Regions from separate parts of the Lelliottia nimipressuralis genome, predicted to be linked through region 3. Evidence: predicted binding sites of a transcription regulator. Region 3 holds the regulator's gene; each other region holds the start of a gene.
The links. The regulator CRP, encoded in region 3, controls carbon source genes, mostly activating them, when cyclic AMP is high. The targets are predictions, from matches to a motif close to ATGTGANNNNNNTCACAT.
Positions count from the first base shown of each region.

Region 1: ompW (outer membrane protein OmpW) is a predicted target of CRP. The motif match lies at 1,750-1,767, and genes of this name have one in related genera.
Region 2: ACB496_RS01625 (YjcB family protein) is a predicted target of CRP. The motif match lies at 2,468-2,485, and genes of this name have one in related genera.

Region 1 is NZ_CP167172.1:2,439,938-2,444,515, reverse strand. It holds gene ACB496_RS11480 (septation protein A) at 227-763, opposite strand; gene ACB496_RS11475 (YciC family protein) at 795-1,538, opposite strand; partial or broken gene ACB496_RS11470 (YkgJ family cysteine cluster protein) at 1,564-1,650, opposite strand; gene ompW (outer membrane protein OmpW) at 1,825-2,460, shown strand; gene ACB496_RS11460 (PTS sugar transporter subunit IIB) at 2,518-2,832, opposite strand; gene yedF (sulfurtransferase-like selenium metabolism protein YedF) at 2,974-3,207, opposite strand; gene yedE (selenium metabolism membrane protein YedE/FdhT) at 3,204-4,415, opposite strand; gene ACB496_RS11445 (zinc-binding alcohol dehydrogenase family protein) at 4,576-4,578, opposite strand, start outside.
Region 2 is NZ_CP167172.1:338,142-342,719, forward strand. It holds gene ACB496_RS01610 (C40 family peptidase) at 1-432, shown strand, start outside; gene parM (plasmid segregation protein ParM domain-containing protein) at 470-1,519, shown strand; gene ACB496_RS01620 (hypothetical protein) at 1,512-2,051, shown strand; gene ACB496_RS01625 (YjcB family protein) at 2,124-2,405, opposite strand; gene ACB496_RS01630 (diguanylate cyclase) at 2,902-4,299, shown strand.
Region 3 is NZ_CP167172.1:4,251,734-4,256,311, reverse strand. It holds gene ACB496_RS20500 (aspartate aminotransferase family protein) at 1-835, shown strand, start outside; gene ACB496_RS20495 (YccS/YhfK family putative transporter) at 881-2,968, opposite strand; gene crp (cAMP-activated global transcriptional regulator CRP) at 3,027-3,659, opposite strand; gene ACB496_RS20485 (OsmC family protein) at 3,966-4,370, shown strand; gene ACB496_RS20480 (phosphoribulokinase) at 4,454-4,578, opposite strand, start outside.

The sequences.
Region 1 (4,578 bases), 1.8 Mb from region 3:
AAATTGGTGCGCACCGTAAAATATTTGATTTATGGCACGGGCATGATGTCGGATGAGACGGGCGTGGTAAAGCGGAACGTGGCGAAACTGGAAGGAGCTACGCAAAACGCCGCTGAAAAAAAAGCACGCTTCGTACAAAGTGTACATTTAAGCGTGCTTTTAATCATAATCACACATCAAGATTGGTGTTAAATTATTGATGTATATGACTACTTTGTTTTATTTATTACTTATCGTCATGAGGCATATGACGATAGATATACACACCGCTGAGCAGCGTGAAAATCAGCGTCAACGCCGTCAGGCCAAAGACCTTGAAGTTGACCCAGATATTCTGCGGCAGCCAGAACGCAATGTAGATATTCGCCAGCCCGCAGAGGATAAAGAACAGCGCCCAGGCGATATTCAGGCGCGACCACACTTCCTGAGGAAGGGTGATCTCTTTTCCTAGCATGCGCTGAATCAGCGGTTTGTTCATCACCCACTGGCTGAACAGCAGCGCACCCGCGAACAGCGCGTAAATGACCGTCACTTTCCATTTGATAAATTCATCGTTATGGAAGAACAGGGTTAATCCACCAAACACCGCCACCAGTACAAAGGTGATCAGCGCCATTTTTTCGACTTTACGGTAACGCACCCAGCTGTAAATCAGCACCACGGCCGTCGCGACGATCAACGCGGCTGTGCCGGCATAGATGTCGTAGAGCTTGTAAAACGCGAAAAACACGACCAGCGGTAAAAAATCAAGAAACTGCTTCATTCTTCGATTCCATTATCTGCTTTCAGGGAAACTATTGGCGAATCAACATATACAGGCGGAATAAATAGACCAGCAACACGGCTGAAATCAGGTTACTCAGCGTGTTTGCAACCACCGCACCGACGTTTGGCGTCAATACCGCAAAGTTCGGTGCAAACAGCAGCAGCAGGGTTTTGGCCAGCAGCCAGCTGATCACCGCCGGGGCCACCAGGCGCATATTTGCCCATGCCAGTTTTACACTGCTGCGCATGGCTGTAAATATTCCCATCTTGTCCTGCACCAGCATCACCGGGGCGAACGAGAGGATAATTGCCAGCAGTACACCCGGCACGACCACCAGCATCACCCCAATCTGCACCAGCATGGTGGTCAAAAAGATCAGGATGAACAGTTTAGGCAGTACAGGCGCACTGGCACCGATGGCGCGCAGGGCGCTGACGCGATGTCCCGCAGAAATGAGCTGAACCATCAGCAAGACACCGCCCGCCAGAATCGCATTACCGATCAAACCCGAGAAGGTCGATGCCGCAGAGGCGCGCAGCAAAATCTGCTGCTGTTCTGGCGTCATGTTCTGAACCAGATCAAATAGCCCGCCGCTGCCGGCGAGATGATCGCCCTGGCTCAGGGTGGCAATTTGATCATCACTCGGCGAAAACGCATGGCCAAGCACCACCGTGATAAACGCGCAAAGCAAGGCGATCAGTAAAAAAGTAATGAACTGATTGCGGAAGAAATTCCCCGTGTCACGGTAGACGGACTTCGCCGTGATAGACATGCACTCTCCTTGAGTATTGCAGGTATTAATAAGCGGGCAATTGTACCCTGGATAACTCTGTCGTGGCAGCACCATGACTTGTATGGAAAAGCATATCTTTGTAAAGCCTCGGTCATTTTGCAAAATTGACCTGAGACGAGAATATGCATGTCCGTTTGCACGGCAAAAATTAATCTGGATCAATGAATGTTAAATTACCAGACCAAGTGTGATCTGAGTTAGATCACTTGTTACTTATTTATGAGTATATTCACCGCGCCAATAAAACCACAACGATGGAGCGGATATGAAAAAGTTAGCAGTGGCAGCCCTGATCTTAAGCAGTATTTCTGGCGGTGCGTACGCACATGAAGCGGGCGAGTTCTTTATTCGTGCGGGTTCGGCAACGGTTCGTCCGACAGAGGGATCGGACAATGTGCTGGGGAGTCTGGGCGGCTTTAACGTCAGCAACAATACCCAACTGGGCCTGACGTTCACCTATATGGCAACGGAAAATGTCGGTATTGAACTTCTGGCGGCAACGCCATTCCGCCACAAAGTCGGCACCGGTCCGACGGGAAATATTGCAACGGTTCATCAGCTCCCGCCAACCCTGATGGCGCAGTGGTACTTTGGTGATGCCAGCAGCAAAGTGCGTCCGTATATCGGTGCAGGTGTGAACTACACCACCTTCTTCGACGAGAAGTTTAACGATACGGGTAAAGAGAATGGTCTTTCCGATCTGAGTCTGAAAGATTCCTGGGGTGCTGCGGGGCAGGTCGGGCTGGATTATCTGATCAACCGCGACTGGCTGCTGAACATGTCCGTCTGGTATATGGATATCGACACCGACGTGCGCTTCAAGGCTGGCGGCGAACAGCAGAGCGTTCATACGCGCCTGGACCCATGGGTGTTTATGTTCTCGGCGGGTTATCGTTTCTGATTGCTTCGACGCTCGTAAAAAACTGGTCGTACTGCGGCCAGTTTTCATTGATCAACGCTATGCCACCAGCTCCGGCATATGCTTAAGTACAAACTCCAGCACTTTCTCACCGTCCAGTGAGGCAAACGGATAGCTTTCGATAACCGTGATCGGCTGGCCTTCGCCAATCACTGCCCGTAATTCTTCAAGCTTATATTGAATATGCGGCGCGACTAAAAAGGCGTCAAAAGCCGGGGCGACGCTGGCGAAATTATCCAGCCCGACGGCGCTTATCAGCAGTTTCATTCCGCGCGCATCAGCAGCATGCTGCATTTTCCTGGCAAGCGACTGGGCGGTATTGCCGAACAGACAACATATCAGTAACTTTTTCATCAGATTATCCTCATGGAAACTGTGGATACAGTATTCTTCGTGATAAAAAGAAAATGAGAGCTAACGCAACGTGTTGGTTGTTTTTTCATCGGCAATGCGGAGGGAACAACGTTCCCGCTGGGGAACGTTGTGAGAGGGGCGTTACTTCTGAATCAAATAGCGAATGGTCGGGCCGTCCTGCTGAATATCTAACACGGTATAGCCGTGATTTTTGGCATCCAGTGGAATGTTATTGATCGACTGAGGACAATCGCTCACCACCTCCAGAATTTCCCCTTTCTTCAGTTGCGGCAGGGCTTCGAGGGTGGCGACGGCCGGGTACGGACAAGGTTCGCCAACCATATCGAGGCGATAATCAGGGACAATTTGCGTCATGCCACATTCTCCTGTGTTTCAGTGTTACGCGCGGTGCGACGAAAGAATCGTTTCTCCTGGGCGATAACCAGTAAAAAGGCGATCAACAGCAGGGCGTAGGTGACCAGCAGCCCGCCCAACGGACCAAAGGTGTTCAGCAGATTGACCTTATCCCAGCTAGTGGCGAGTGCAGGCGAGAGATCGTCCCAGTAATAGGCCAGAATAGTCGAGCCGATGACGTTGCCGAGACCGACCCACCAGTAGTGTACCTGTCCTTCTACAGCACGGTACATCCAGCCGGTTTCGCATCCGCCCGCCAGCACAATACCGAAGCCAAACAGCAAACCGCCAATCACCGCGTTCGGGCCGGCCCACATGATTTTTGGCTCCACGCCCAGCTGCACATAGCTGAAAATACCGATGGCGCTGACCGCCATCCCGGCAATGATCGCTTTTGCCATCATGGTGCGGCCGGTGATCCACATATCGCGGAACGCCGAGGTAAAGCAGATTTGCGCGCGTTCGATCAGCAGCCCAAAGCCGACGCCAAACAGCATCGCCAGCCCCAGTTTTGGCTGATTAAATGCGGTACACAGTGCCCACGCAATCATCGCGAAAAAGACCAGCATCCCCAGACGGAAACGGCGCTTAGCCTGATCCGGTTTTTGCGTGAGCGGTGAGGCGGCGCTGACTTTGGTCATTTTGACCGGAATGCGGAAGATGGGCAGCAGCGTGAAACGCGCGCCAAAGTAAGAACCGATGGCGGTCGCCACGGCGAAAAACCAGGCATGCAGGGAAAACTGAGGAATACCCGTGAAGAAGGCCGCCAGGTTGCACCCCATCGCCAGACGCGCGCCAAACCCGGCGATAATTCCGCCCGCGATGGCCTGCGCAATACGAATACGGCTGCGGGGCATACGCAGTTTGATGTTATTGGCCCACAGCGCCGCCGCAAAACAGCCGCCGAACATACCGATAATCATCATCCCGTCGATGCGGGTGAGCGGAGTGCCCTCCAGATGAATCAGCTTAAAATAACCCCATTCTTCGGCATGCACGCCCGCCAGCTGCAAAAGCTGTCCGCCCCAGCGGGTAAATTCACCTGTGACCGCCCAGAAGGTGCCGGTAATGCCAAAATAGTAGGTAGAGAGAATACCCGCAGCGATGACTGCAGGAACAGGGGACCAGAACTTAATCAGATAAGCCTGTTTGAAGTGTTGCCATGACATGTGTAAACCTCTGAACTCAGAAGGATTTAAAACGGCAGAGTGCCGAAAAGAAGGGGGATCATACTCTTACGATCCAATTTGAAAAGTGTCGTCCACCCAAAAGCTCGACCCGATCAATTTTGTCCTCACCCTTAAGTCGTAGAGGCTCTGCCGTTTGCCATCA
Region 2 (4,578 bases), 800 kb from region 3:
CCCGTCGAGAAGATGAGCCCGCGCCTGCAGGCGTCGCTGAAAAAAGTGATTCATTTGCTGCAAGAGCAGATTGGCAAACCCTACGTCTGGGGCGGCCAGACGCCGGAGCAGGGCTTTGATTGCAGCGGCCTGGTGTTCTACGCGTTCACGCCGGTGCTGAGCCGCAATCTGCCGCGCACCGCCAACGGTATGTATCAGGACCGCACGCTGCGCCAGATAAAACAGGACAAATTGCGACGCGGCGATCTGGTGTTCTTCAACATCAACCAGCGCCCCGGCGCGGATCACGTCGGCGTCTATCTTGGGGACGGCAAATTTATCGAAGCCCCGCGCACCGGCCTGAATATTCGTATCAGCCAGCTTTCCGATAACTTCTGGCAGAACCACTATCTCGGTGCCCGCCGCATTTTAACTGACGAGGCTGTGCTCTGACGCGGCCCCCTTTTTCAGAACGATTGAGACATTTTCCATGACCCAGACTTGCAAAAAATTCGCCATCGACGACGGTTCCACTAACGTCAAAATCAGCTGGATTGAAAACGGCACCCTGAAGACCGTGGTCTCGCCAAACTCCTTCCGCAAAGACTGGAAGAGCGCGGCGCTGCTGCGCGGCCAGGCGGTGCACAACTACACCATCGGCACCACCAAATACACCTACGATGCCACGTCCGATAAGGCGCTCTCCACCACCCATATCGATTATCAATATGACGATCTAAACCTGCTGGCGGTGCATCACGCCCTGCTTCAGACCGGGGTAACGCCGTGCGACGTAGAGGTGATTGTGACCTTACCGATCACCCAGTTCTACAAGCCGGACGACTGTCAGCGTAACGAAGAACGCATCGAAGCGAAGCGCCAGAATCTGATGCGCGATATCACCCTGAACAAAGGCGAGCTGTTCCGCATCGTGGATGTGCAGGTGATGCCGGAGAGCCTGCCTGCGGCGCTGTCCCATCTGCTCAACTCGAACGTTAATGAATTTACCAAATCGCTGGTGATCGACTGCGGCGGCACCACCCTGGATATGGGCGTGGTGATTGGCGAATTTGACGATGTGTCGGCCATCTACGGCAACAACGAAATCGGCGTGGCGATGGTGACGGACGCGACGCGCAAACTGCTGGCCGCTGCCGACAGTGACTCCAGCTATCTGGTGGCGAATGAGCTGATCAAGCGCCGCCACGATCTTAACTTTGTAAAAAGCGTGATTAACGACGAATCGCGCATCGACGACATCCTCGAAAAGATTGAGATTAAAATTCAGGAGCTGGGCGATCAGGTCGCTTACGAAGCGAAAAAATTCGCCAAAAACCCGAACCGCGTTTACCTGGTCGGCGGCGGTGCGCACCTGATCGAAGGGGCGATTCGCGACGTCTACGCGACCCTCGGCGATCGCGTGGTGAGCATTGAAAATCCGCAGAGCGCCCTGTCGCGCGAAATCTGCCTGTACCACTCTGACGCCGGTGCGCAGACGGTCGAGGAGCCGTTAATGGCCGAGGTGGGTGACGATGTGTAAGGGACAGATTCGCCGCGTCAATCTGTCCCTGCACCTGACGCCAGACCAGTCGCGCGCGGATCTGCGCGCGATGCAGCAGCTGCAAAAGTGGCATCAGTCCATGGACAAGTCTGCCAGTATTGACGACACGAATATGGAGATCCGCGCGTTCCACCGTGACGTCTACCTGGCGGGCCTGCAGCTGCACCTGATGGACCCGTCCCTGTGCCACCATGTGGCGGAATCGCTGGGGCGCGAAACGCTAACGCTCGCGCAGCTGCTGGAGGAATTGACGCCGCAGGAGTCTGTGCCGGAAAAAGCGGTGGATACTTCCGCAGAGCAGCTGGCGCAGTTACAGATGATTCGTGACGAAGTTGCGGCCCTGAAGCCGCTGCTGGAGCAGCAGAAGCTGGCGTTACAGCAGTTAAGAATGGCCGGGAAAACGGCGGCGGAACCTGAGCGTGCGGCGAGTGGCAAAGAGGAGCTGGATTTGAGTCAGGTGGATGCGCCGACGGAGAAGATGAAGAAGGTGCGGCAGAAGGGCATTTTCTAACGGCTTGTGCCTGCTATCCTGACCCTCTCTCTATGTGAGAGGGCCGGGATGTGAGGACTAAACACGCAGCGATCAGGTAATGACCATCGGCCAGTCAGGCGGAGTATGGCTCATCGCTTCGATCATCACCTCTTTCATGTTGCCCCAGATCGTCGCCACGTCCACCATGGTGATACCCAGTAATCCCGTCGCGAACCAGCATGCAGCGCCCACGCCCAGTAAGGTGCTAATCACCGCCAGCCCCGCAAGGTCAGATTTACGAAATTGAATGTTCAGCGTGCTGGCTAAAAACATCAAAACCGCACTCAACAACGGCCAGCGCAGTAAAACCATGCTGGTGGTAATGGTCGCCATAAAACCAAATCCTCGAAAAGCGTGTGAACAACAATGAAACAGTGTTTCGCGTTACAGAATATGTGTGAACTATATCACATTTGTTCTTTTATTCGCCAGTCTCGTTGCGGCAAAAATGTGCGCTTTTTAACCCTTCTCAGTAAAAGAAGGGGTACGCAAAATATATCTTTGCAGACTAATCGTGATTTCATGTACGTCTTTATAACGAATTCATTGAGATACAAAAGTCTCTACAGCCAGGAGGGGTCTGTACAATATTTACAGTATTAGACCTATGGCTTATGCTTGAACGGACAATAAAATATACACAATTAATAATTCAGGTTACTGAATTCATTGCTTTTTATTCTCTGGTGTCACTTATTATTCACACACACATGCAATTTTTCACATATTTATGCGTTGCCTGGAATAAAAGCTCTCAATGAGATTATTCGAATCCTGAGTTATTCGTTGCGCCTGTTTTCTAAGTTTCAACGACCTGCGAATAAACATGATGAAAGAGACATGCCGCGAAATTGTTAACGACAGCATGCAGGCTTTGCATGCTTTAGCAAAATTGATGCCGCTGTTAACGTCCCAGTGTTCGCTGACTGAGATGCTGGAAACGATCAACCGCTCGCTGGGTTCGGCGCTGGCGTGGGTGAGTGTGGATGATGATAGCGGCTTGCCGCGCGTGGTTTGCGCGGGTGATGTCACCTGCCACTCTTTTGAAGTGACCGATTTTCTTGCCAGCACGCTGATGAAGCGTCATCACCGCTCGTGGCGCGCCATTTACTGGAAAGAAAATATTGGCCGCTCGCTTTTTAACGCCCAGCATCCGGGTTATGTGCAATTACAAAGCGGCGTGTTATGTAAACTCTCTTCCCGGGATGGCAGCTGCAACGGCTATTTCTTCCTGGGGTTTTCGCAACGATTGTGTGCATTACCGACGCTGAAAAATGTGGTGGTCGTGCTGGTCGAAAAATTAAAAGATTATTTTGCCGATATGATTTCCCGCGAGCGAACGGCAAAAGAGATGCAGCTGGTGGTGACGCAATACAAAACGTTATTTGAACGCGCGCCGGTATTAATGAACTCTTTTGATCGGCGTAATCGCTGCGTACTGTGGAATATGGAGTGTGAAAAGATATTTGGCTGGACGATGGCGGAGATCAATATGTATCCCGATCCTCTGGCGCTCTTTTATCCCGATCCGGAAGTGCGGCAGCGGGTCCGCGAATCGGTCCATGTGTCGCCTCTGAAAGATATGTACGAGTGGCATCCGATCCGTAAAGACGGGGAAGAACTCACCATTCTGTGGTCGAACATTCTGCTGCCGGACGGCTCTATTCTGAATATTGGTCTGGATATCACCGAGCGTAAAAAAGCCGAGCAGCAGTTGGCGCTGAAAGCCACCACCGACGACCTGACCGGCTGCTTGAATCGTTCGGCGATTTTACAGGCGCTGCAGAGCGCTCTTGAGCGCAATCAATCGCACGATAGCCCTTTCTGCGTGCTGATGTTTGACCTGGATTATTTCAAGCAGATCAACGACGAGTGGGGCCATCAGGTGGGTGATGCTGCGCTGATCCACTTCTGCGATCGCCTGCGCGAGTTAAGCCCCGCACATTCCGCGCTGGGGCGGGTTGGCGGAGAAGAGTTTTTACTTCTACTCTCAGAGGCGGACTGTGAAGCGGCTATAGCCCTCTCGACAAAACTGCGCGCGGCACTGCTGGAGCGGCCGATGTGGGTGGGCGATAAATCTCTGCTCCTCACCTTTAGTGCCGGAGTGGTGGAGGTCGGGCGTGGACAGCGCGATACCTCGTCGCTGCTTACCCGCGCCGACAAAGCTTTATATGATGCAAAACGAAGCGGCAGAGGGAAAACGGTGATTGCCATTGATTATTTATAAATCAATATCGGGGTAAGCCGTATCCAATAAGTCTGAAAATTCATGATCACGCTGAGCTTTTTTCATGCTGTCGTGAGTTTGGCTTAATCAATGATCCTCTGTTGTGTTATCTTAAAACTCACCGTTAAGTCTTGATATTTATTTTCCTTAATAAAAACGGCACGCATTCTTTAAGTTTGGCTTACGGACAAATAATATCGTCATAACCAAATATTGGGTTTCTGATGATAAAAGTCAGTTGCTAACTTCGCATGATTCATGCAACGTAATCACCTGTTT
Region 3 (4,578 bases):
ATACAAAAGCAAGATTATCGCTTTCCATAACGCCTTCCATGGCCGTTCGCTGTTCACCGTTTCCGTGGGCGGGCAGCCGAAATATTCCGACGGTTTTGGTCCAAAACCCGCTGATATTATCCACGTGCCGTTTAACGATCTGCATGCGGTAAAAGCGGTGATGGACGATCACACCTGCGCGGTGGTGGTTGAGCCGATCCAGGGCGAGGGCGGCGTGATGGCCGCGACGCCAGAATTCCTGAAAGGACTGCGCGAGCTGTGCAATGAGCATCAGGCGCTGCTGGTCTTTGATGAAGTGCAGAGCGGTATGGGACGTACCGGCGATCTGTTTGCCTATATGCACTACGGCGTAACGCCAGATATCCTGACCAGTGCCAAAGCGCTCGGCGGCGGTTTCCCGGTGAGCGCCGTACTGACGACGCAAGAGATCGCCTCGGCCTTCCACGTCGGCTCTCACGGCTCCACTTATGGCGGCAACCCGCTGGCGTGCGCGATCGCCGGGGCGGCGTTCGATATTATCAACACCCCGGAAGTGCTGAACGGCGTAAACGCGAAGCGTGAGCAGTTTGTGCAGCATCTCCAGCAGATCGACGCGCAGTACGACGTGTTCAGCGATATTCGCGGCATGGGACTGTTAGTCGGTGCGGAACTGAAGCCGCAGTACAAAGGTCGCGCGCGCGATTTCCTCCACGCCGCTGCCCACGAAGGGGTGATGGTGTTGAATGCCGGGCCGGATGTGATGCGCTTTGCGCCGTCGCTGGTGATTGAAGGGCAGGATATCGATGACGGTATGAACCGCTTTGCCAGTGCAGTGAAGAAGATCGTTCAGGGCTAATGGAGTCGCGGCTTCGTTTTGTTCCGACCTACGGAGCCGCAAACCTCACGACGTCTTACGGCGCATAATCCGCGTCAGCCAAATCCCGTGATGCGGACGCTGACGCCATGCCACCGACGAAATGGTGTGCATGGTGTTCAGATGTCCTATTACGCGCTGTAAATGCTGCTCCAGAGTGCTCATCGGCCCGTGGGTGAGCGTCTCTGGCGCTTCCAGAATGTTCGAGTCTCCCGACTCTCCCGGCGCGTCGTACTCCAGACGCTGCTGACAACGCTGCAATGCAATTTCACACGACTGCAAATAGCGCTGCGCCAGATCCGGCGTCAGCATCGTGTGCTCGCGCGCCAGGGTCGTCATCGCGTTAATGTGTTCGACGATGAACTGGCTGTGCGTCACCCACAGTTTCATATCTGCCAGATAGTCTGAATTAAAGCCCGGCTCCTGCATCGCCTGGTTGAGGGAGTTATACAGCGCGTTGTGCGCCTGGTTGACCTTCATGCGCTCGTACGCCAGCGGCGAAGGTTTGGGATCGTCGCTCAGGATCAGACGAATGGCCTGCTGGTCCGCTTCAAGGGCGTCGTGGGCGTTCTGGCGCAGCAGCCCGCTCTGCCACTGTGGCCACAGCCAGACCATGCCGCCAAAGGCGATCAGACAGCCAATCAATGTATCCACCAGTCGCGCCACGATAAACTGTTCGCCGTTCAGGGTCAGCAGTTGCAGGGTATATACCGCCGTCACTGTAAACCCAACCATTGCCCAGCCGTAGTTTTTGCGGATGATCAGATAGCCGACCAGGGTAATGACCAGCATTCCCAGCAGGGTATAGCCGTCAGGAACATGGAAGTGCAGTGTGATACCGGCAATCACCAGCCCGGCAAACGTCCCGAGCGCACGGTGCAGTATTCGCACGCGCGTCGCGCCATAGCCATTCTGCGTGACAAACAGCACGGTCATTAAAATCCAGTAGGGCTTGGGTAAGTGCAGCGCGACGCCCATCAGGCTGGCGATGCTCAGCATCACGCTGATGCGTGCGGCATTGCGCAGGGCGGAAGATTTCAGTGATAAATAGCTTTTCAGTGCCGGTAGCAGCGGCAGACGCTTTTGTTTATCGGCCATCAGGTCGCGCGGGTAGAGCGGGCGCTGAGTGCGCAACACGCGTGCGATGCGGCTAAAGTGCCACGCGCAAAACTGCCCAACCGGATTATCCGGATGCTGACGGGCAATTTTCTCCAGCGCGCCCAGCTGTTTATCCATTGTAAAACGCGTGGGATAACGGTGGTAAAGAATATCGTCAGCCAGCACCCGCAGGCGGGCCGCGACCGTCTGGGCATTCCAGCGGATCACCGCTTCGGCGTGGCTGCGCTCCACCAGTTTTTGCACCTCCTGCGGGTGATGCAGACTGACCGAAATATGCTCCTGTAGATCAAGCCCCACCTGGAAGACGCGCAGCAGTCGCTTGTATTCATGGTTTTTATTGGCCGCCAGCATATGCAGCTGCTGATAGCACTGGCTGATTAAGTCGACCACTTTTTGCTGGCGCGTAAGCAGCGGGGGCAATGATTTTTCCGGGTCTGTGTGTTGCGTCAGCAGGGTGTATTTGGCTTCGCAATAGTCCGCGAGCTGGACGTAGAGCAGGCTCAGGGATTCGCGCAGGGGCTGCTCCCGCCACATCCAGAACCAGAACCAGTTAAACAGCCCGTACCACAGGGTACCGAACGTATAGATCAGCAGCGGCTCCCAGACGGGCATATTTCCGGCGAGGCTCAGTGTGAAAATAGCGGCTATCAGTGAGGCGGGCAGTAGGCGAGCGTGCAGCGAACTGATCTCCGCCGTGACGCCCAGCGTCATAGCCAGCACGGTCAGGATTAACGGCAGCGGGATATCACGGGCCAGCAGCAGCTGCACGGCCAGGCTACATCCGGCGAACAGGCAGCCGCCGATAATCAGGCGTTTGAAAAAGCGTTTATGCGGTGTATCGAGACCGGCAATGTTGCAGCAGGCAGGAACGAGAGAGAACAACAGCCCATGTTGCAGATGGCCCAGGATTAAACCGACAGCCACGGGAAGACATAACACCAGAGTTTGACGTAGTGCGTAGTTAACTTCGGGGTGATAAATCAGCCTGCGCCACATGATCGTCAGAGACAAAAACGGCGTGACACCTCGCGATGGCACGCCGTTCGTTCCGGAATTAACGCGTTCCGTAGACCACGATAGTTTTACCGTGAGCGGAGATCAGGTTTTGATCTTCCAGCATTTTCAGGATACGGCCAACGGTTTCACGAGAACAGCCGACGATCTGACCAATCTCCTGACGGGTAATTTTAATTTGCATACCGTCCGGGTGGGTCATGGCGTCAGGTTGTTTCGCCAGGTTCAGCAGGGTCTGCGCGATGCGGCCTGTTACGTCCAGGAAGGCGAGGTTACCCACTTTCTCGGAAGTGACCTGCAGGCGGCGAGCCATCTGCGAAGAAAGACGCATCAGGATGTCCGGGTTCACCTGGATCAGCTGGCGGAATTTCTTATAGGAGATCTCTGCAACTTCACACGCGGTTTTCGCACGCACCCAGGCGCTACGTTCCTGGCCTTCTTCAAACAGGCCCAGTTCACCGATGAAATCGCCCTGGTTCAGATAAGAAAGGATCATCTCTTTCCCTTCTTCATCTTTGATCAGCACTGCCACCGAGCCTTTGACGATGTAATACAACGTTTCCGCTTTTTCACCCTGGTGAATCAGCGTGCTCTTCGATGGGTACTTATGAATGTGGCAATGAGACAAGAACCATTCGAGAGTCGGGTCTGTTTGCGGTTTGCCAAGCACCATGCGCTGTTATCCTCTGTTATAAGCTGTCTCAGAGTCAAAATCGCATCCTGACTCTGGGGTTGCAATCGAATTCTTACCCGTACCTGGGAAGTGGCTGTCGCACTGTTCGCAGCCAGTAAAGTTTGATGTCCTCTGCATACATGTGTAACGTCAATGTATTACTGTAGCATCGAGACTGTTTTAGCATAGCTTTAGCCGCGTGTCTCCTGGTGTCTCGCTTCAGCATGATGCAGGTCGCCTTCCGTTGCGAGAATTGTAACGCACGCGTAATCTGTTCGGAAAAATGCAACTTTGGAGTTAATGAAAATGCAAGCGCGTGTGAAATGGGTTGAAGGTTTAACGTTCCTTGGCGAATCCGCTTCAGGACACCAGATTTTGATGGACGGCAACTCCGGAGATAAAGCGCCAAGCCCGATGGAAGTGGTACTGATGGCGGCGGGCGGATGCAGCGCGATTGACGTGGTTTCGATTCTGCAGAAAGGTCGTCATGACGTGACGGACTGCGAAGTGAAGCTGACCTCAGAGCGTCGCGAAGAGGCGCCACGTCTGTTTACGCACATCAACTTGCATTTTATCGTCACCGGTAAAGAGCTGAAGGATGCGGCGGTTTCCCGTGCGGTGGATCTGTCTGCGGAGAAGTACTGCTCCGTGGCGCTGATGCTGGAAAAAGCGGTGAACATTACGCATTCCTACGAAGTGATCGACGCTTAACACTACGCCCGGTAGCGCTACGCTTGCCGGGCCTGTCACCGCATGATTCAGCCGGATAGCGAAGCGCTCCCCGGCGACTGAACTCAGGCGATCTTCTTGCCTTCCATCAGCCGTTGCACCAGCGGCATCATGATCAGCTCCATCGCCAGCCCCATCTTCCCGCCCGGGACCACTAATGTATTGATATGGGAAATGAATGAGCCCTGCA